DNA from 3 places in the Streptococcus alactolyticus genome. Region 3 is predicted to be linked to each of the others. Evidence: predicted binding sites of a transcription regulator. Region 3 holds the regulator's gene; each other region holds the start of a gene.

Region 1 (7,337 bases), on a different contig from region 3:
TGCCACGCTTTGCGGTCTTAAATGAGCAACATTTGATTTTGGATATGATTCGGACAGGAACAGGTGAAGCCATCAAACCTGTTCGTATAGGGGTTCCTTTCGAATACGGTCAAGAAGCCTTAGAATCATTTGGTTGCCACGTGGAATACACCGAAGGTAATGAAATTATCTTCAACAAGGCTGACTTAGAACGCCCATTTATCACAGCTAACAACATCATGCTGGATTATTTGGAGCCGCAATTGAAAGAACGCCTAGCCGAAGCTATTTCTGGTGAAAGCTTTACAGGTGTTGTCCAACAAATGCTCTACAAAGCTATTCCAAGTGGGGAATTCTCAGTTGAGGATATCGCAGTAGCCTTGGGTATTAGCAGCCGCACCTTACAACGCAACTTGAGTGCTGAAGGTACCAAATTCAACCAAGAATTGCAAAACGTTCAAAAATTATTAGCATTAAGTTACTTGAAAAAACCAGAAATGACTACTGATGAGGTCGCGTATTTGATTGGTTATGCTGAAGTTTCTTCTTTCTCACGCGCCTTCAAAAAATGGACTGGAATGACCATCACCGAATACAAAAATTCAACTGACGATTAGCATCGTCCGCTCTTAAAAAGGATAAGCACGCCAAAGATGAAGTTAATCATTACACCACAGTTTCAAAGTTTCCTGTCTTCCATAAATATTCAAATGCGAGATATTTTGGAAAAAGCCGAGCTGCCCAATAAACTTTGGCAAGACGAAATCGAATACGATGCCGCTCAATACTTGAAATTGGTTAAAATATTGGAAGAAGAGATTTCAGATGAGGTCATTTATTCGATTAGTCAGCTAGTTAACGTCAAAATGCTGGTTCCTCCCTATTTTTCAGCCTTGTCTTGCCGTAATGGTTTAGAGGCCTTGGAACGCATTGAAACCTATCGAAAAAGCAATGGATCTGTCCTTGTTCATGTGGAGGATTTAGGGGACACTGTTTCTATTCAGTTTTCTTATATGCTACCTGACAAGCCACTACCACGTTTTCTCATTATTAATCAGCAATTGCTTTTATTAGATGTTTTGAGGACTGGAACGGGCGTTGATATTCATCCCATTTCAGTCACTACTCCTTATCCTTACGAGGATATCTTACATGACACATTTGCTTGTCCGATACAAATAGGTGCAGATAATCAAATGCTGCTGGCTAAAGCCGATTTGGAAAGGTATTTCTCTCCTTCTCACAACATGATGTGGTCTTACTTAGAATCCTTATTTGACCAAAACTATACCTTTTCACCAGTAGCAGAAGATAGCATGACAGCAAAACTTCGCCGAGAACTCAAACGCAGTATTCCTAGCGGTAAGGGAGATTTGAACACCCTTGCTAAACGTTTAGACACTAGCTCAAGAACCTTACAACGTAAACTCGTCGCTGAAGGGACTAGCTTTAATAAAGAACTGCAAGAAGTGCAAAAAGCCATGGTCTGCTCCTATCTGCAATTGCGTCTATCTACTGAGGATATCTTATACTTGCTTGGTTATGCTGAAAGTTCAAGCTTACTAAGAGCCTTTAAACGCTGGACAGGCATGACCTTTAAACAATACCAAACCAAATTATTAACCGAACCTAACCTTTCTCATCAACAAAATATTAGCTGAGCAAAGGCACAAAAATGATGACATTTGTCAGTCAATCATGAGCATATTTTTCGTATTTCTGATATAATTGATAGGGTTATACCAAAAAATGAAAAGGGGAGTAGAATTATGGGAAAATTTCAAGTTATCTCACATCCATTGATTCAACACAAATTGTCTATTTTGCGTCGCTCAACAACGTCAACCAAAGATTTTCGTGAATTGGTCAATGAAATTGCCATGTTAATGGGTTATGAGGTATCACGTGACCTTCCTTTAGAAGAAGTCGAAATCGAAACACCTATTACAAAGACAGTTCAAAAACAATTGGCTGGTAAAAAATTAGCTATCGTTCCAATCTTGCGCGCAGGTATTGGGATGGTTGACGGTTTTCTTAGTCTAGTACCAGCAGCCAAGGTTGGTCACATTGGTATGTATCGTGACGAAGAAACCTTACAACCTGTTGAATACTTGGTGAAATTGCCAGAAGATATTGACCAACGTCAAATTTTCGTCGTTGACCCAATGTTGGCCACTGGTGGTTCAGCCATTTTAGCAGTGGATTCCTTGAAAAAACGTGGTGCTGCTAACATTAAGTTTGTCTGCCTCGTATCTGCTCCTGAAGGGGTCAAAGCCTTGCAAGAAGCTCATCCAGATGTGGATGTCTACACCGCCGCTTTGGATGAAAAACTAAACGAACACGGCTACATCGTTCCAGGTCTTGGCGATGCTGGTGACCGCTTATTTGGAACAAAATAATATTCAGAAAACTTTCTAGTTTCGGCTAGAAAGTTTTTAAAAAGCGACGTTTTTATTTGACCTTTGTTGACCAATTGACTATAATAAACTCATATCAATCGAGCACAGCACAATCCTTGATAAACAGCTTGCTCTGACTATTTAAAAAAGGAGAATATTTATGATTCCTGTAGTAATTGAACAAACAAGCCGCGGTGAGCGTTCATACGATATTTATTCACGTTTGTTGAAAGACCGTATTATCATGTTGACTGGACCTGTTGAAGATAATATGGCAAATTCAATCATTGCTCAACTCTTATTCCTTGACGCCCAAGACAATACTAAAGACATTTACCTCTATGTCAATACTCCTGGTGGTTCAGTATCTGCTGGTTTGGCGATTGTGGATACAATGAATTTCATCAAATCAGATGTTCAAACTATCGTTATGGGTATGGCAGCATCTATGGGTACCATCATCGCCTCTTCAGGTGCTAAAGGCAAACGTTTCATGTTGCCAAATGCTGAATACATGATTCACCAACCAATGGGTGGTACTGGTGGCGGTACACAACAAACAGATATGGCTATTGCTGCTGAACACCTTTTGAAAACACGTCAAAACTTAGAACAAATTTTGGCGGATAATTCAGGACAACCGCTTGAAAAAGTTCACCTTGATGCTGAACGTGATAACTGGATGAGTGCCCAAGAAACCCTTGAATATGGCTTCATCGATGAAATCATGGTCAACAACGAATTAAACTAAGGCATAAGCCTTATCATAAAAGTCTGCTCTTGCAGACTTTTTTTGTGCTATTTTGAAAACAAGGTGAGGGTACATTTTCAGACAAATATGGTATAATCGATTTATGTTGACAATTGATGACCAATTACTAGCCATTGATGATGCGATTGATGAGGTTGTTGCAGCCTTTTTAGCCTTAGATAGCGTGCAAGATTACCTTGCGGTGCGGCACGTCTTTCTCTCAGATAAGGCTTTGCAAGAAGACATTGCAGTTTTTCAAGCCCTGCGGCAAGAATATGAGGCTGTTGAGACTTATGCAGCTTTTCGCCCTGAAGTCAAAACCTTGCGTCGTCAATTGGTTCAAACAAAAAGAACAATTGATATGCATGAGAAAATGAGTGCTTTGCGGCAAAGTGAAGTTGCGGTGCAAAAGATTTTAGCAGAATTGACCCAAGACATCTCGTCAGTGATTTCATCTGCTATTTTTGTGGATACGGGACTGCCCCTAGCCGCCCACTCATCTCACCACCAATGCCATCATAAAGGAGGATAAGCTATGTTTGAAAAGACGGAACGACAAGGGATTATCGTTTATTTGTATTATAATCGTGATGCGCGAAAGTTGGCAAAATACGGCGATGTCCTCTATCATTCTAGAAAAATGCACTATCAAATTTTGTATGTCAATAAGGCCGATGCGCCAGCCATTGCAGACGAAATTGCCCGTTTGAAATTTGTGAAATCAGTTTCATTGTCACAATTGGACAATATTAACCAAAATTTTGTAGGCAATCTGGAAAATTTTTGATATAATATAATTTCTGATAACTAAAAATTATTTAATATAAAAAATTTTCTGATAATTCAGTATATTTTATCTGGATTATCAGGTATTGAAGGAGAAAGATGCTATGAATAAAAAGGTTACCACATTTCTGTTGCCTTTTTTAGCAGCCCTTGTTTTAGTTGGTTGCAATAAGTCGCCAGATGTTACCGCAAACGCCACAGGAACAACCATTGGCGATACGTTGAAAATCGGTGTCAATTTGGAATTGACAGGTTCGGTTGCGGCCTACGGTAATGCCGAAAAAAACGGGATTAACCTAGCAGTTGAGCAAATCAATAAGGCTGGCGGGGTTGACGGCAAAAAGATTGAAGTCATCACCAAGGATAATAAATCGGAAAATGCGGAAGCATCAACAGCTGCTACAAACTTAGCGGTTCAAAGCCAAGTAAATGCGATGATTGGCCCAGCGACATCAGGTGCCGTAGCAGCAGCCAGCTTGAATGCTCAAAAAACGGGTGTCCCTTTGTTGACGCCTAGTGGTACGCAAGATGATTTGACCATTGACAAAGATGGCGTGAAAAAATACATTTTCCGTACAACTTTCCAAGACAGTTTCCAAGGTCAGGTTCTTGCTCAATACGCTTACCAAAACTTGAATGCTAAAAAAGTCGTTCTTTATTATGACAATTCAAGTGACTATGCCAAAGGGATTGCCGAAGAATTTCAAAGAGTTTACCCAGGTGAAATCGTAACGGTGGCCACTTTTGCCTCAGGCGACAAGGATTTCCAATCAGCTTTGACAAAATTCAAAGATTTGGATTATGATGCGATTGTCATGCCAGGATACTATACAGAAACAGCTATCATTACAAAACAAGCGCGTGATATGGGCATTGAAGTGCCAATCTTGGGTCCTGACGGATTTAATGACGATAGTTTTGGTGACTTGGCTGGTGTGGCCAATACACACGACGTTTACTACGTTTCAGGTTATTCTACCAAAACAGCTCTTTCAGATAAAGCAACGCAATTTATTGAAGCTTACAAGAAAAAATACGGTTCTGAGCCTAATATGTTTGCAGCCTTGGCTTATGATTCGGTTTACATGATTGCAGAAGCTGCCAAAGGTGCTAAAACGTCTATTGACATTGCTGATAATTTGGCGAAACTCTCTCAATTTGACGGGGTGACTGGTACCATGACGATTGATAAAGATCACAATCCAATCAAAACCGCTTTGATGGTTAAGATGGAAAATGGTGCAGAAGCCTCAGCTGAAGCAGTCGAAATCAATGGGAAAAACTAACGAATGTTTTTTGCAACGTTTATATCACATCACTAGAAAGTTTGGTATTATATGTTTTTAGAACAACTTCCCCAACAACTGGTTAATGGTATTATTCTGGGCAGTATCTATGCCTTACTTGCCCTTGGATACACCATGGTGTATGGGATTATTAAATTGATTAACTTTGCTCATGGCGATATTTATATGCTGGGGGCATTCATTGGGTATTATGCGATTAGCGCTTTGCACATGAATCTTTGGATGGCTTTGATTGTGACAATGATTACAACGGCTATTTTTGGGATGCTTATCGAATTTCTGGCCTATAGACCTTTGCGCCATTCGACACGTATTTCTGCTTTGATTACAGCAATTGGGGTATCCTTCTTGCTGGAGTATGGCATGGTCTTTTTGGTCGGTGCTAACACGCGTTCATTCCCACAAGCTATTAAAATTGTCAATTACCACATTGGTTCGATTACTGTAACAAATATTCAGTTGCTTATCCTTATTGTGGCTCTTGTTTTGATGGTGGCTCTTCAAATTATCGTTAGAAAAACGAAAATGGGGAAAGCCATGCGTGCAGTATCTGTTGACAGCGACGCAGCAGAATTGATGGGGATTAACGTCAATTCAACCATCAGCTTTACCTTTGCTCTTGGTTCAGCACTAGCTGGTGCTGCAGGTGTCTTGATTGGATTGTACTACAATTCAATTGAGCCGTTGATGGGAATGACTCCAGGTATTAAAGCCTTTGTCGCTGCCGTTCTCGGTGGTATTGGTATCATTCCAGGGGCTGCTTTAGGTGGTTTTGTCATTGGAATTTTGGAAACGTTATCCATTTCTCTAAATCTTTCAAGCTATCGTGATATCGTTGTGTACGGTGTTTTGATTATCATTTTATTAGTAAGACCAGCTGGTATTCTCGGTAAAAACGTAAAAGAAAAGGTGTAGAAAATGAAAAAAAATCTAAAAGTAAATCTTTCATGGCTGGCCTTGATTGTTGTTCTTTATGCCATTTTAGAGGTTTTAACCCGCACAAATATTTTAAACTTGTACTACGTGCAAATTTTGATGGGGATTGGTATTAGTATCTTGATGGGGCTTGGAACCAACTTGGTTCTTGGCTTCTCAGGGCAATTCACCTTGGGGCAGGCTGGTTTCATGGCTATCGGTGCTTACGCAACAGCCATCATGACTCAGCAAAATCCAACTTACGGTGGCTTTTACCTATCAATGCTCGTTGGGGTTCTCATTGCCGTTGTGGTTGCCCTTATTTTTGGGATTCCGACCTTGCGGTTGAAGGGGGACTATCTGGCCATCGCAACCTTGGGTATGGCTGAGATTATCCGTATCTTGATTGTCAATGGTGGCGATTTGACTAACGGAGCTGCTGGTTTGACTGGTATTTTACCTTATACTACATGGCCTGTTATCTTTGCCTTTGTTGTGGTGATTACCATTTTAGTCTTGAATTTCCTACGTTCATCAATGGGACGTCAGGTGATTGCCGTTCGTGAAGATGAAATTGCAGCCGAAGCTATGGGTGTCAATGTGACCAAGATGAAAGTGCTGGTTTTTGTGATGGGGGCTATTATTTCATCTATCGCAGGTTCGCTTTATGTGGGTTACATCGGTACAGTTGTTCCTAAAGATTTCACCATTATGAAATCTATCGACTACTTGATTATCGCCGTTCTTGGTGGACTTGGTTCTATTACAGGAACGATTTTAGCGGCGGTTGCCCTAGGTATTTTGAATATGTTCTTGCAAAATATCTCAAATCTTCGTATGATTATCTATTCTCTTGCCCTCATTTTGGTTATGATTTTCCGACCAGGAGGACTTTTGGGAACGAAGGAATTCACGTTATCTCGATTCTTTAACAAAACTAAGGGAGGTAAGCAGTAATGGCACTTCTTGATGTTAAAAAGCTCACCAAAAATTTTGGCGGATTGACAGCCGTAGGTGATGTTACCATGCATCTCAATGAAGGTGAATTGGTTGGCTTGATTGGTCCAAACGGTGCTGGAAAAACCACACTTTTCAACTTGTTAACAGGTGTTTATGAGCCAAGTGAGGGAACTGTGTCACTTGATGGTACCATTTTAAATGGCATGAAACCTTATAAAATTGCGTCTTTGGGCTTGTCGC
Region 2 (7,337 bases), on a different contig from region 3:
AAAACGCTCGTCCTTATTGTATTTTTCAATAACTTGAATCAGCTCTTCTTCGCTGATAGATTCTGACAAACGAACCGTTTCACTCAAAAAGCCGACCTTTTTAGCAAAGCGCTCCTTATTTCGCACATAGACTTGGCTGGCAGGGTCGTCCCCCACTAAAATAACCACCAATCCAGGCACTAGACCTGATTCAGCTTTTAAACGTTCCACTTTTTCCTGCAAGGCCGCTTGCTTTTTTGCCGCTAGGGCTTTGCCATCAATTATCTTTGCCATACCATTCCCCCTTTTTATTATTACCCTCTATTATACCAAAAAAATCGATTATAAAAGTGTGTATTTTCAGAATATTTCTCCATAAAAAAACGTGCTCCAAAGAGCAAGTCCTTATTTTAAATGAGCGGGTTTGTGCATTTCTTCTTTGATAGGGCACGAACACTCACAATCTCCGCAAGCCCCCTTACTTTTAAAGAGGCGTCGAATGCCAAAAAACGTCGCTACTGCAATCAATGCTGCAATAATAAAAGTTGCCATATTATTTCCCCACTGTTTCTAAATCATCCAAATGAATCACTGGCGTGTCTGCTGTTTTTGGTTTTCTGACGATGAAGTAAATTATGCCAAGGCACAACAGAACCGCGATAACTGTCCACACGGTAATTGGCTCACCGTACAAGCAGACCAAACCAAATTGATAAACCACCAAGCTAATCACATAAGCCAAACCTGTTTGAAATCCAATGGTGCCCAAAGTCCATTTCAAATCACCCATTTCACGTTTAATGGCACCAATAGCCGCAAAACATGGGGCACAAAGCAGATTGAAAATCAAGAAAGAATAAGCTGCCAAGCTACTATAATCCAATTGCAAGGCTGTTTCAAGGCCACTAACGTCGCTGCTGTGGTACAAGATACCAAATGTGGCAACCACTGTTTCTTTGGCTGCTAGACCAGTTACAGCTGCCACCGCTGCTTTCCAATTGCCAAAACCAAGTGGTTGGAAAATCCAAGCAAAGAGTTGCCCAAAATGCGCCAAAATAGAAGAATCTGTATCAACGGCATGAAGAGAGAAGTCATAAGAAGACATAAACCAAATAATAACCGTCAAACTGAAAATGACTGTCCCAGCACGTTTTACAAAACTCAAGGCTTTCCCAAAGGCATAGCGAAGAACCGTTCCCATTTTTGGCAAGTGGTAGGCTGGTAATTCCATGATGAAAGGACTCACATAACTGCCAAGCATAGTTGTTTTCTTCAAAGCAATCCCTGATAAAATAATGGTTAGAAAGCCGATGAAATAGGTCGAGGGCGCTACAAATGGATTGTCAGGGAAAAAGACGCCTGAAATCAAGGCAATGATTTCTAGCTTAGCCGAACAAGGCATGAAGGTCGCCGTCATAATGGTAATGCGGCGGTCACGCTCATTTTCAATCGTTCGGCTCGACATGATGGCTGGCACCCCGCATCCCGTCGCAATTAGCATGGGAATAAAGGATTTTCCAGACAAGCCAAAACGCCTAAAAATACGGTCCATGACAAAGGCAATCCGACTCATGTACCCAATATCTTCCAAGACACCAAGGCAGACAAAGAGCACGAAAATTTGCGGCAAAAAGCCAAGAACCGTTCCCACTCCAGCGATGATACCGTCAATAATCAAAGATTTTAACCAATCAGCCACCTGCCAACTTGTCAACAGAGAATCCGCCAAACTTGGAATCCAGTCACCAAACAAGGTGTCATTGACCCAATCTGTCCACATGGTCCCCACCGTCTGAATCGAGAGGAAATAAACCAAAAACATCACCAAAGCAAAGATTGGCAAGGCAAGAATACGGTTCGTCACAATGCGGTCAATACGGTCAGACAGCGTTGTGCTGAAGCTGTTATCGTGGTGCTGAGCCATTTGGGTCACACGTTCGATAAAGGCATAGCGTTCGTTGATGACGATTGATTCCGAATCTTCCGTGAAAATTTCCTCAGTGATTTTGATCACGTCATCGATTTCTTTCTGCTGAAACTCCGATAAAGTCACCTCGGTTTGCACCAAAGCGTCGCGTTCAAAGAGCTTAATGGCAAAAAAACGCATGGCACGTTCTGGGACGCTATTGCCTAAAATATCCACAATCTGTTGAATAGCTGCCTCAAATTTATCGCTGTACACAGGGTATTGCACCGTATCCACAGTTGCTCGAGTGGTGTGTGCTGCCTTTTTCAAAACCTTATCCACACCTTGATTTTTAATAGCGCTGGTCGAAACGACAGGAACACCTAGTTGATAAGACAACTTATCCACACTAATCTCTTTCCCTTGAGCTTTTAGCACGTCGCTCATGTTCAAGGCCAATGTTACAGGGATACCCGTTTCAATCAACTGAGTGGTCAAATAAAGATTGCGTTCAAGATTTGTGGCATCTACCACATTTAAAATGCTGTCAGCACGGTTGCTCAACAAATAATCTCTGGCAACTTTTTCCTCAGGCGTATAAGGCGACATGGAATAAATACCAGGCAAATCTTGAACTTGCCAGTTTTGGTTGAGCCTGGCTGTCCCACTCTTACGCTCAACCGTCACTCCAGGCCAATTTCCCACGCGCTGATTGGTTCCTGTCAAAATGTTAAACAAACTGGTTTTCCCGCTATTGGGATTTCCGATTAAAGCAATTTCTGTCATTTGTCCTCCTCTCCCTCGATTTTCACCACACTAATCATCTGCGCTTCAGACTTGCGCAAGGTCAATTCATACCCACGTAAACGAATTTCAATCGGGTCACCTAGCGGAGCGACTTTACGAAGGTAAACTTTGGTATGACGCGTCAGTCCCATATCCATAAGACGCCGTTTGGTTTCATTTACCGCATAAATGCCTTCGATATAAGCGAATTCGCCAACCTTCAAATTCGACAAAGGCATGACTTCCTTGTCACCTTCTTCGGTAACATCAATGTGTTTTAAAATGGATTGATCAAAGGCCAAACGACTCGATTTTAGCATGACAATAGCACTTGTAGATGTCTTAGACACCAATCGAATGGGACTGCTCACCTTTAACCCCAAGTGCGATAAATGCCGCACACTATCATCTGGTAAATCTATGCTCGCAACGGTGTAGGGAATCCCCACCTTTGCATTTTGCAAAATCATATCTAAAACCTCCCTACCAGGTAAGAAAATCTCCTGTTATAAGGCTTTATTATAGCACAAAAACCGACCCAATTTAGCCGATTTGCCATATTTTCCAGCCTATAACAAAAATGAGAATTATTCTAATTATCACAAAAAAATCATAGAAAGGAACGGCTAAAGGCCAACCCATTTCTATGATTTCAATGCTTTGTTTACAAGACCTTACTTAAAAAGTCTTTTGTTCGTTCTTCTTTGGTGTGTTCAAAGACTTCTTCTGGCGTTCCTTGTTCCACGATAACACCGCCGTCCATGAAAATTACACGGTCAGCCACTTCACGGGCAAAGCCCATTTCGTGTGTCACGATAGCCATTGTCATCCCTGATCTGGCGAGGTTTTGCATAACCCCAAGTACTTCTCCAACCATTTCAGGGTCAAGGGCTGATGTGGGTTCGTCAAACAACAAAACGTCAGGATCCATAGCTAAGCCACGCGCAATCGCGATACGTTGTTGTTGCCCACCTGAAAGGCTATTTGGATAAGCGTCTGCCTTATCACGAAGCCCGACCTTTTCAAGCAATTCATAAGCCTTAGCTTCTGCTTGGGCTTGCGGAATTCCTTTTGTTTTGATAGGCGACAAGGTAATGTTTTCTAAAACCGTCATATTTGGGAAAAGGTTAAATTGTTGGAAAACCATACCCATTTTTTCACGCATTTTAAAAATATCATTTTTCTTGTCTGTAATATCTACCCCTTCAAAGGTAATCACACCCTTAGTTGGTGTTTCCAATAAATTCATGGTACGAAGGAAGGTTGATTTTCCTGAACCTGACGGTCCGATAATAACCACCACTTCTCCCGCGTGAATATCGAGGTCGATTCCTTTTAATACTTCATTTTTTCCGAAATATTTATGAAGTCCTTTGATTGAAATAATTGTTTTTGACATTAGTTACGAGCTCCATTTCCCATACGTTTTTCCAGTTGTTTCAATAAGAAAGACAAGACTGTGGTTACCATCAAGTAGTAAAATGCCGCAAAAAGAAGTGGCGTTACAGGTAGGTAAGTGGCGGTCACGACTGATTGTGCCCCACTCCACAATTCCATAACCCCGATGGTTTGCAAGAGGGAACTGTCTTTGATAATGGTAATAAATTCATTCCCCAAGGCTGGCAAAATGTTTTTCAAAGCCTGTGGTAAAATGACGTAACGCATGGCATTGACGGGACGAATTCCAAGCGAATACGCCGCTTCCAACTGCCCCTTAGGCACTGCCTCAATCCCTGCACGCACAATCTCAGAAATATAAGCACCGCTATTTAAAGAAATGATAATAATACCAGGTAATAGACGTGAAAAATCAAGGTTCAAAACCCCAAATCCAATAATAGGGGCATTGTTAAAATGCATCCAAGCAAATGAAATCATAATCTGAACGACCATGGGTGTCCCACGGAAAACCCAGACATAAAAACTCGTAATCGCGTTTAAAATCTTGCTATTTGTTCGTTTAGCCAGAGCAACTAAAATACCAATAATGGTCCCAAAAAAGACGACGCAAGCCGAAATCATAATGGTCACAAGGACACCATAGTTAAAATAAGACCAATATTCTGGTAAAAATGAAAAGTTCATTTATTTCTCCTATCACTAATAATCAACTAATTATAACATTCTTTGAATAAAAATACAACAACACAAAGACGTGCTTACCTTGCTTTTTTTCAGCAAAAAAGGAGCGTCGTAACAACCCCTTTATGTCAGAGCATCAAAACGAAAAAGGTTGCTTTTTAAAACAACCCCCGTTTGACTTTTTAAATGATCGCTATTTTAGTAAAGAAGATCGTAGATTTCCATTGCGATAAGGTCGATGCTATCAAATGAGTAAAACTCACGCGCTTCAACATCACGCAAAGTGAAAACAGGACCATTTTCAGAGTCATTGCTAAATGACACTTCTGCCACAACGACACCATCACGTTCAAAATTACGTTTTAGATTGCTACTATCAGTTGTCATCAATTCCAAACGGTTGATAATTCTCACCAAATGTGATTCCATGTTTTTTTCTCCTATTTGTTTATTGTCTTTTCTATTTTAACATAATTTTTCCTAAACAAACACTCTTAGGAGGGCATTTTCTTATATTTATGGTTCAATTAAGAAATGACCTTGAGCGATTGGTACATAATTGCCTTGATAGAATGCATACGGTTTTCTGCTTCTTGGAAAATGATCGGGCTAAATTGTTGAAAAACAGCATCTGTGATTTCCAGTTCGGCCAAGCCGTATTTTTGGTAAATCTCCTGACCAATCTCGGTATTAAGGTCATGAAAAGCTGGCAGACAGTGCATGACAATCACATTTGGATTTTCCGTTTTGGCTAACAAGTCCGCGTTAATCTGATAAGGTAGCAACAGGTCAATCCGTTCTTTAAAGTCAACCGCTTCTCCCATAGATACCCAAACATCGGTGTAGAGCATATCCACACCTTTAACAGCATCAAGGTCATCGGTGATCGTGATTGTCGCACCATTATTGTATTGCTGCGCCAAAGCAACAATTTCTGCTTCTGGCTGCAAACTCTCTGGAGCGATGATGGTCACATGAACTCCCAAAATAGCTGAGGTAACCAGCAAGGAATTCGCCATATTATTGCGTCCATCACCGACATAAGCAATGCTTAAACCGTCCAAACTGCCAAAAACTTCCTTTAAAGTCATAAAATCTGCAATCATTTGGGTCGGGTGCCAAGTGTCTGTCAACCCATTCCAAACAGACACGCCCGAATGCTCTGCCAAGGCCTCCACATCTTCTTGCTTAAAACCACGGTATTCAATCCCATCAAACATAGACCCCAGAACTTTTGCCGTATCAATGACGGATTCTTTCTTGCCCAGCTGAATCTCGTCACTACCAAGATAAGTGACATTCATGCCCAAATCTTGCCCTGCCACCGTGAAAGCCGAACGCGTTCTCGTGCTGGCTTTTTCAAAAATCAAGGCAATATTCAATCCCTCTAAATACTTATGCAAAATTCTTTTCTTTTTTAATTCCTTAAAAGCCAAGCCTAAATCAATCAATTCTAAGAGCTCTTCCTTTGTAAAATCAATCTCTTTCACAAATGATTTTTGTTTTGTAATATGTCATCTCCACCCTTTTATTCTGAAATATTATAATTTATTTTAGCATAAATATACCATTTGTCAATATTTTCTGAATAAAAATAAAATATAGCACTCTAATGACAGGAGTGATAATTTTGTAATCTTTTTCCTTGATTTCTAGTCATCACATGCTATAATGGAAATATAAATTTGACTATCTTTGACCTTTGTCGCCATAGTCAGTGATTTCGAAAGGAGGGTATATTATATGCTCTGTCAAAATTGTCATTTAAATGAATCAACCATTCATCTTTATACAAATGTCAACGGTCAGCAAAAGCAGATTGACTTGTGCCAAAACTGCTATCAAATCATGAAAACTGACCCTAACAATACTATTTTAGGAAATCTAGGTGGGGGGCAATCAGCTACGTCAAACAATCAAAACCAAGCATCTGGTACCAATCCATTTGACGATTTTTTTAGCAATCTAGGTAACTTCCAAGCATTTGGAAATCAAAACTTCCAAAATACACCTCCAACTCAGTCAGGAAATGGTGGGCGTAACGGAGGCAACAATAACAACAACTATCGCAACAATGGTGGTGCCCAACAACCAAAAGGCTTACTAGAAGAATTTGGTATCAATATTACTGAAATGGCCCTTCGTGGCGATATTGACCCTGTCATCGGACGTGATTCTGAAATTGTCCGTGTCATCGAAATTCTCAACCGCCGTACCAAAAATAACCCTGTCCTCATCGGAGAACCTGGTGTTGGTAAAACCGCAGTTGTGGAAGGCCTAGCCCAAAAAATCGTTGACGGCAATGTGCCACAAAAATTGCAAAACAAACAAGTCATTCGCTTAGATGTGGTTAGCCTCGTTCAAGGCACTGGCATCCGTGGTCAATTTGAAGAACGCATGCAAAAATTGATGGAAGAAATCCGCAAACGTAAGGACGTTATCCTCTTCATTGATGAAATTCACGAAATTGTTGGTGCAGGTTCAACAGGTGATGGCAGCATGGATGCAGGTAACATTTTGAAACCAGCCTTGGCACGCGGTGAATTGCAACTGGTTGGGGCAACAACCCTCAATGAATATCGCA
Region 3 (7,337 bases):
TCCTCATAAGATTTCTTCAAGCCCAACAAAATCTGATAAGCATCTTCAACACTTGGCTCTTCAATCGTGATTTTCGCAAAACGACGAGAAAGCGCAGCATCTTTTTCAAGGTGTTTTTGGTATTCTTCTTGTGTTGTTGCACCCACCATGTGCAAGGTACCACGCGCCAAGGCAGGTTTTAGGATATTTGCCGCATCTAAGGTGCTGTCAATGCCTGACCCTGACCCCATAATCGTGTGCACTTCATCAATAAACAAGATAATATGACCATCTGCTTCAATATCTGAAATGATTTGATTCATGCGCTCTTCAAAATCCCCACGAAAACGCGTGCCAGCAACCACACTCATCATGTCCAATTCCAAGACACGCATATCTTGCAATTCATATGGAATCGCTCCATTGATAATGCGTTGCGCCAAACCATAAGCCAAAGCTGTCTTACCAACACCAGCTTCTCCCACCAAGACAGGATTGTTCTTAGTTTTACGGCTAAGCACTTGCACCATTCGTGAAATTTCTTTGTCACGTCCGATAACGGGCTCAAGCTTTCCTTGACGTGCCATTTCCGTCAAATCACGCGTAAAATCAGACAGTTCTCCTGCAGTGGATTGCGGTTTAATCATGTCTGAAAAAGCACCGCCCATGCTTGCTTTTTTCGGTTTACAAAGCTCATGAATGGCTTTGATATTTTCCTTGGTAAAGCCCGCATAACGTGCCAAGCTCTTACGCAAATCAATCAAACGAACCGAATCGCCGTCTTCTTTCTGCTTGAAACCAGCCACTTCCAATAAACGTGTCGCAAACAAATCCAAGTTTAACAACATGGCATAAAGTACGTGCTCTGTCCCAACTTCAATGTCGTCCGTCACAACACTAATCTCTTGTGCAAAGTCAAGAACATCGCTAAGCGCTTTTGACTGTTCCACAAAACGCATCTGCTCAACACGTTCCAACGGTGACTTATTTAGTGCCAAAACAGCTGCTGCTTCGTATTCTTCATAAGGAATACGACTTTGGTATTCTGCAAAGGTAAGACCTGCTACTGAATCATGTACAGCTACCATGGCCAATAGCACATGCCAACTCTCTAAATAGGGGCTTTCAAAACGTGCTGCTTGATACTGCGCGACATTGAAAACCTCCTGCATTTTTAACGAGTACTCACTCATAAATGAAATCCTTTTCTATCTAATCTTTGTAAAATTCGGCGCAACATCCGCGCTCTAATCTCTGGGGCGTTTTCTCCGAGAACCTCATCTGAAGCCGTTGCCAAGATTAAATTCCCTTCACGCTCGCTGATAATCTTTTCTTCAAAAAGCTGCTGAATCAAGTCCGTAAAGATCTGTTCACTAATGCGCTCCCCAATATGTGCCATCAGATTACCAAACATTTGATGACGGTCTGAAAAACGCACCCTCGCGATGCGAATATAGCCACCCCCACCTCGCTTACTTTCAACCGTATAGCCACGACTTTCGGTAAAACGTGTCTTAATCACATAGTTAATTTGGCTAGGAACGACTTGAAAGGTATCAGCCAAGTTTGAGCGTTTGATTTCAGCAATACCTGATTGAGCTAATAGCTGCTTTATATATTCTTCAATACAGTCCGATGTATTTTTAGCCACTAGACTCCTCCTTTCAAGCAAAAGACCTCAAAGGTCTGTCTTTGACTATAATTGACTATTATTATATCAAAATTATGGTCTTTTATAAATGAAAAGCCCCCAAATATCATGAAACTCTTAGCAAACTTTCCAGGCTATTATTTTCATGCTATAATTATTCATTTTTAGTTGTGTTTGTTTCTAATATAAGATAAAATAAAATCTGAAACAAACGAAAGGTTATAAGTGACTAAATGAATTATCTCATTACATTTCTTATTGCTATGGTACCTCTTATCGAATTGCGTGGTGCCGTTCCTTACGCTATCGCAACTGGTATCCCAATGTGGCAAGCACTTATTATCGGGGTCTTTGGTAACATGATACCTGTGCCAATCATTTTTTTCTTTGCCCGTCGTGTGCTTGAATGGGGAGCAGATAAACCTGTTATCGGTGGTTTCTTTACATGGTGCTTGAAGAAAGGTCATAGCGGAGGTCAAAAATTAGAAGCAGCTGCTGGCGACCGTGGGGTCTTTATCGCTTTACTTTTATTTGTCGGTATTCCAATTCCTGGTACAGGAGCTTGGACAGGGACTCTAGCAGCCTCAATCCTTGACTGGAATTTCAAACAAAGTGTTATTGCCGTTATGCTTGGAGTTATCCTCGCAGGTATCATCATGGGAACACTAACCGTCTTTGGTCTAGGGGCAATCAGCTAAAAAATCAATCAAAAGAGCTTAGGGGCAACCTAAGTTCTTTTAAACGTCTTAACTTCTTATTTGAAAAATACTTTCTACCAAATAAAAAAAGTCTGAGCTACTAGCTCAGACTTTTTAGTTAGACACCGTTTCTTAGTTGTTAAGAGCGGCTGCCATTGTTGCTGCAACTTCTGATTCGAAGTCGTTAGCTGATTTTTCGATACCTTCCCCAACTTCGAAGCGTTCGAAAGTTGTCACTTTAGCACCTACTGAATCAAGGTATTGTTCAACAGTTTTGCTGTCGTCCATGATGTAAACTTGTGCAAGAAGTGTATATTGTTGGTCAACTTTAGTGTTGTCAAGCATGAAGCGGTCCATTTTACCTGGAATGATTTTATCCCAGATTTTTTCTGGTTTGCCTTCTGCTTTAAGTTCTGCTTTGATATCTTCTTCTGCTTGAGCGATTACCTCATCAGTCAATTGTGATTTAGAACCGAATTTCAAGTGTGGAAGAGCTGGCTTGTTAACCATTGCACGTGATTCGTTGTCTTGGTCGATTTTGTGGTTCATTTGAGCCAATTCATCGTGGATGAATTCTTGATCAAGTTCTTCGTATGAAAGAACTGTTGGTTTCATCGCTGCAACGTGCATTGATACTTGTTTAGCAAGAGCATCATCGCCACCTTCTACAACTGTGATAACACCGATACGTCCACCGTTGTGTTGGTAAGCACCAAAGTATTGGTCATCAGTTTTTTCAACAATAGCAAAACGACGGAATGAAATTTTTTCTCCGATAGTTGCTGTTGCGTTAACATAAGCAGCCTCCAAAGTTTCCCCTGAAGGTAAAGTCACCTTAAGAGCTTCTTCATTGTTAGCAGGTTTTTGTTCTGCGATAGCTTTAGCTGTTGCTTCAACTAATTCAACGAATTGAGCGTTTTTCGCAACGAAGTCTGTTTCAGCGTTAACTTCAACAACTGCTGCAACATTTCCGTCAACATAAATACCAGTCAAGCCTTCAGCAGCAACGCGGTCAGCTTTTTTAGCTGCTTTAGCCATCCCTTTTTCGCGAAGCAATTCAATTGCTTTTTCCATATCACCATCAGTTTCAACAAGGGCTTTTTTGGCGTCCATGACACCAGCACCTGATTTTTCGCGCAATTCTTTTACTTGAGCTGCAGTAATTGCCATTTCTTAAGTCCTCCAGGAAGTTTGTTTTTATAATAAAAACGAGACAGAGCGGTTTGCTTTCTGCCCCGTTTTAAAGCCTATTTAAGCCTATCTAAAGCCTTAAAAATTAGTCGTTGTCTCCTTCTACAACTTCAACGATTTCTTCGATTGAATCAGCTTGTGCTTCTGATGCAAAATCAACATCTGCATCTTCACCTTGACGTCCTTCGATGATAGCATCTGCCATTTTAGAAGTAATCAATTTAACCGCACGGATAGCGTCATCGTTTGCTGGGATGATAACATCGATATCATCTGGGTCAGCGTTTGTATCAACCATTGCAACAACAGGGATACCAAGTTTTTTAGCTTCTTTAACAGCGATTTGTTCTTTATGTGGGTCAACAACGTACATTACGTCTGGGATACGAGGCATATCTTCGATACCACCCAAGAATTTTTCAAGACGAGCACGTTGTTTGTTAAGAAGAGCAACTTCTTTCTTAGGAAGAACTTCAAAAGTTCCATCTTCTTCCATGCGTTTGATTTCTTTCAAACGAGCGATACGTTTTTGGATAGTGTCCCAGTTTGTAAGAGTTCCACCCAACCAACGGTGGTTGATGTAGTATTGACCAGCACGTTCTGCTTCTTCTTTAACAGCATCAGCAGCTTGTTTTTTAGTACCAACAAACAAGATAACAGCGTCGTTTGCAGCAGCGTCACGAACGAAGTCGTAAGCAGCGTCAGCCATTTTTACAGTTTGTTGAAGGTCGATAACGTGGATACCGTTACGTTCTGTGAAGATGTATTTAGCCATCTTAGGGTTCCAGCGACGAGTTTGGTGACCGAAGTGAACACCAGCCTCAAGAAGTTGTTTCATTGAAATTACTGCCATGAGTAGTTTCTCCTTTTTATAATGTTTTTTTCCTCTTCTAGACTTCATCTTGCAAATCCACTCGTGATGAGCAACAGAGTCACAATACATCTAGAATGAGTATTTGTTGCATAATACAACAAGCTGATTTTACCACATCTACCCTTTTTTGACAAGTCAAATATCCTATCACCAAGCGTTTATTTAGAGGGTGGGATTATTAGTCTAATTCGTTTTATTCAGACACTTTAACGATAACAAAAAACAGATGATTAACCACACAACTAACGTGATAATCTGACTAACTGAAATAACTTGATCTCCAAAAACACTATTCCTAACTAAATCGCCAGATGGAACAAATGGCAAAAATCTATATACCTTCAAAATGATCATCGGAATTCTTCTTGCTGGAAAAAGAATGGGGAAAATAGTAAACCAATCATCAAAATTAACTGTGTTGTCAGAGTCATTAAATTAGGACTTGAACAATGCTACAAAGAATGATTAGCGATTTATTCCTGATATAACTCCACGTCATTAAACTCATGATTGTTGTAGATTACTTTTCAGCCAACTCTCCATAACTATCGTTTAAAGTTTCAGTAGCCACACTGTAATACGAAATCAATTTCTTATCAATTCTATCTGCCATCCATTCAAATAGCTTAGAAACCTTTTGATTATCCAATTGACACTCCACTTCACCATTTATATTGATCGCATATTCAAATGGAAAATCCTCTAAAGTCCGCTTCGATTTAACTAAAAATCTTACGATACTTTTTGAATTAACCGATAATTCCCTTACATTTCCATATGTTTTAACTTTTCCATTTTCAAATAAGTAGTACTTATCTGCATACTTTTCAACTTCTAAGATATTATGCGTTACTATAACAACTATATGCCCTTTAGAAGCTAGCTCTTTTAGATATGACCATAGTTTATGCCTTCTTATTGGATCAACATCATTCGTTAGTTCATCCAATAAAATAATTTTAGGCGGAGAAATAACAGCCATCGCAAACGATGTTAGTCGTTTTAACCCACCGGAGAGCTTTTCCCCAGTTTTATTTTCCCTCTTTTTTATATCTAATTTTTGGAGTATCCCATTAACTTCCTGTTGTAGTACTCCATTAGAAAGTCCCCTTATTCTACCGATTGCAGTTACTGATTGTTTAATTGATATTCCTTTTAGTGGAGCATGCAATTGAGGCATCATCGAAATATTCATTCTGGATAAAACTGGATTTTGAGTAAGAGAAATATCTCCAAAATAGACTTCATGTTTCCTGTGTCGATGAACAGACAGCAATAAACTCAATTACGTATAAAAAAATAAAAAGCCCGACAAAATCGGACTTTTTATTTCGTATCTTAAAAGGCGGTAGACGGATTTGAACCGACGATCAAGCTTTTGCAGAGCCGTGCCTTACCACTTGGCTATACCGCCATAACAAATAATATTCTACCTTAAAATCTAAATGGCGTCAAGTAGATTTCTTAAATTCTGAACTTATCTTACCGATTCTATTTTCCTTGTAAAATACGGGATTTATGCTATAATACTAAAGATCTTTGGAGGCGTTTTATGAAAAAACTAAGTCCTAACAGTCACATTCGCGTACTCAGTCCGTCAGATTCAATTGCTCGCTTGGGTGGATTTGAAGCCAACCTTTCTGCCAAAGAAACGTTAGAAAATCTAGGATTTCGTGTGTCATTTTCAGAACATTACTTAGAGTCTGATATGCTCTATTCTTCTTCAATCAAGAGCCGTGTTGCTGATTTGCACGCTGCTTTTGCTGATGACTCTGTTGATGCTATTCTGGCTACGATTGGTGGTTTTAATTCTAACGAACTGTTGCCCTATCTTGACTACGACTTAATTGCCAAACACCCTAAAATCATCTGTGGCTATTCGGATTCGACAGCCTTTTTGAATGCTATTTTTGCTAAAACTGGAAACCTCACTTACATGGGACCGTCATATTCTAGTTTTAAAATGAAAGAAGGTCAAGATTACCAGAGCAAGGCTTGGTTAAACGCCACGACAAAATCAGCTTACGACCTTGTTCCAAGTCAAGAGTGGTCAAGCGACCCTTGGTATGACCCAACACAACCACGTCATTTTATGCCAACAGAATGGAAAATTTACAACGCAGGGAAAGCTTCTGGCACCATTATTGGTGGAAATTTATCTACTTTTGGACTTCTTCGCGGAACACCGTATGCCCCACAGGTAGAAGACTATGTCCTTTTTTTGGAACAATCCGAAGAAGACGGTTATTACGAATTCACGCGCAATTTGGCAGCAATTTTGCAGGCTTACCCTCAGCCCAAAGCCGTGCTTATCGGACGATTTCCTAAAGAATGCCAAATGACCCAAGATATCTTGATCTACATCTTGGACAAACACCCGATTTTGAAAACCATTCCTGTCATGTATGATCTTGACTTTGCCCACACCCAACCGCTTTTTACCATTACGATTGGAGCAAAAGCTAGCATTGACACGGACAGCTTCAGCATTTCCATTCGGGAATAGGCTTTTTCTCACCATTTGAAAGGGCTTGTGCTGTGGTATAATGGTCATACTGACTATTTTTACATATTGAGGAAAACAGGACTAATGGATACCGTCAACAAATACTTTTCCCTAAGCGTGCGTTATGCGATTCGGGGAATTTTTGCATTTGCTTTTTTAGTTGCCGTAGGATTTTTAGGATGGACTTCTCCGCTTGGGTTGATTATCATTCTAGTTAGCTTTTGGCTGTTTAGAAAAGCCATTCTAGCATTTGGTTCGACACTTTTTAAGTTCATCACGCAACATAAAAGGGCAGTTATGCTCGTGGCAATTGCTTTTCAAATACTCCTGCTATTCTCGGCGAGATTACTCATCCGAAGAGATGCGGCGGTGGTTTTCACAGGAGCCTTTCACTACCTTGCCGAAGATTTAACCGTGAACTACATCACGCGCAACCCC

What was found. Region 3 encodes CtsR, which represses protease genes until heat stress. Its sites were predicted from a motif close to TTGGTCAAAAAAGGTCAAANA; they were not measured.
Region 1: a site for CtsR is predicted at 2,432-2,452, ahead of ACFORE_RS01660 (ATP-dependent Clp protease proteolytic subunit). Genes of this name have one in related genera too.
Region 2: a site for CtsR is predicted at 6,436-6,456, ahead of ACFORE_RS05320 (ATP-dependent Clp protease ATP-binding subunit). Genes of this name have one in related genera too.

The regions. Positions count from the first base shown of each region.
Region 1 is NZ_JBHRZX010000006.1:91,505-98,841, forward strand. Features, by position in the region: gene ACFORE_RS01645 (helix-turn-helix domain-containing protein) at 1-596, shown strand, start outside; gene ACFORE_RS01650 (helix-turn-helix domain-containing protein) at 633-1,640, shown strand; gene upp (uracil phosphoribosyltransferase) at 1,749-2,378, shown strand; gene ACFORE_RS01660 (ATP-dependent Clp protease proteolytic subunit) at 2,539-3,129, shown strand; gene ACFORE_RS01665 (YlbF/YmcA family competence regulator) at 3,233-3,661, shown strand; gene ACFORE_RS01670 (DUF2129 domain-containing protein) at 3,665-3,916, shown strand; gene ACFORE_RS01675 (ABC transporter substrate-binding protein) at 4,020-5,201, shown strand; gene ACFORE_RS01680 (branched-chain amino acid ABC transporter permease) at 5,253-6,137, shown strand; gene ACFORE_RS01685 (branched-chain amino acid ABC transporter permease) at 6,141-7,094, shown strand; gene ACFORE_RS01690 (ABC transporter ATP-binding protein) at 7,094-7,337, shown strand, end outside.
Region 2 is NZ_JBHRZX010000020.1:33,218-40,554, forward strand. Features, by position in the region: gene ACFORE_RS05280 (bifunctional methylenetetrahydrofolate dehydrogenase/methenyltetrahydrofolate cyclohydrolase) at 1-273, opposite strand, end outside; gene ACFORE_RS05285 (FeoB-associated Cys-rich membrane protein) at 385-531, opposite strand; gene feoB (ferrous iron transport protein B) at 533-2,671, opposite strand; gene ACFORE_RS05295 (ferrous iron transport protein A) at 2,668-3,141, opposite strand; gene ACFORE_RS05300 (amino acid ABC transporter ATP-binding protein) at 3,336-4,070, opposite strand; gene ACFORE_RS05305 (amino acid ABC transporter permease) at 4,070-4,756, opposite strand; gene ACFORE_RS05310 (DUF1797 family protein) at 4,952-5,182, opposite strand; gene argF (ornithine carbamoyltransferase) at 5,281-6,264, opposite strand; gene ACFORE_RS05320 (ATP-dependent Clp protease ATP-binding subunit) at 6,497-7,337, shown strand, end outside.
Region 3 is NZ_JBHRZX010000012.1:69,263-76,599, forward strand. Features, by position in the region: partial or broken gene ACFORE_RS03155 (AAA family ATPase) at 1-1,172, opposite strand, end outside; gene ACFORE_RS03160 (CtsR family transcriptional regulator) at 1,169-1,630, opposite strand; gene ACFORE_RS03165 (COG2426 family protein) at 1,864-2,328, shown strand; gene tsf (translation elongation factor Ts) at 2,461-3,498, opposite strand; gene rpsB (30S ribosomal protein S2) at 3,605-4,372, opposite strand; gene ACFORE_RS03180 (ATP-binding cassette domain-containing protein) at 4,914-5,678, opposite strand; tRNA gene ACFORE_RS03185 (tRNA-Cys) at 5,737-5,807, opposite strand; gene ACFORE_RS03190 (S66 family peptidase) at 5,946-6,899, shown strand; gene ACFORE_RS03195 (glycosyltransferase family 39 protein) at 6,984-7,337, shown strand, end outside.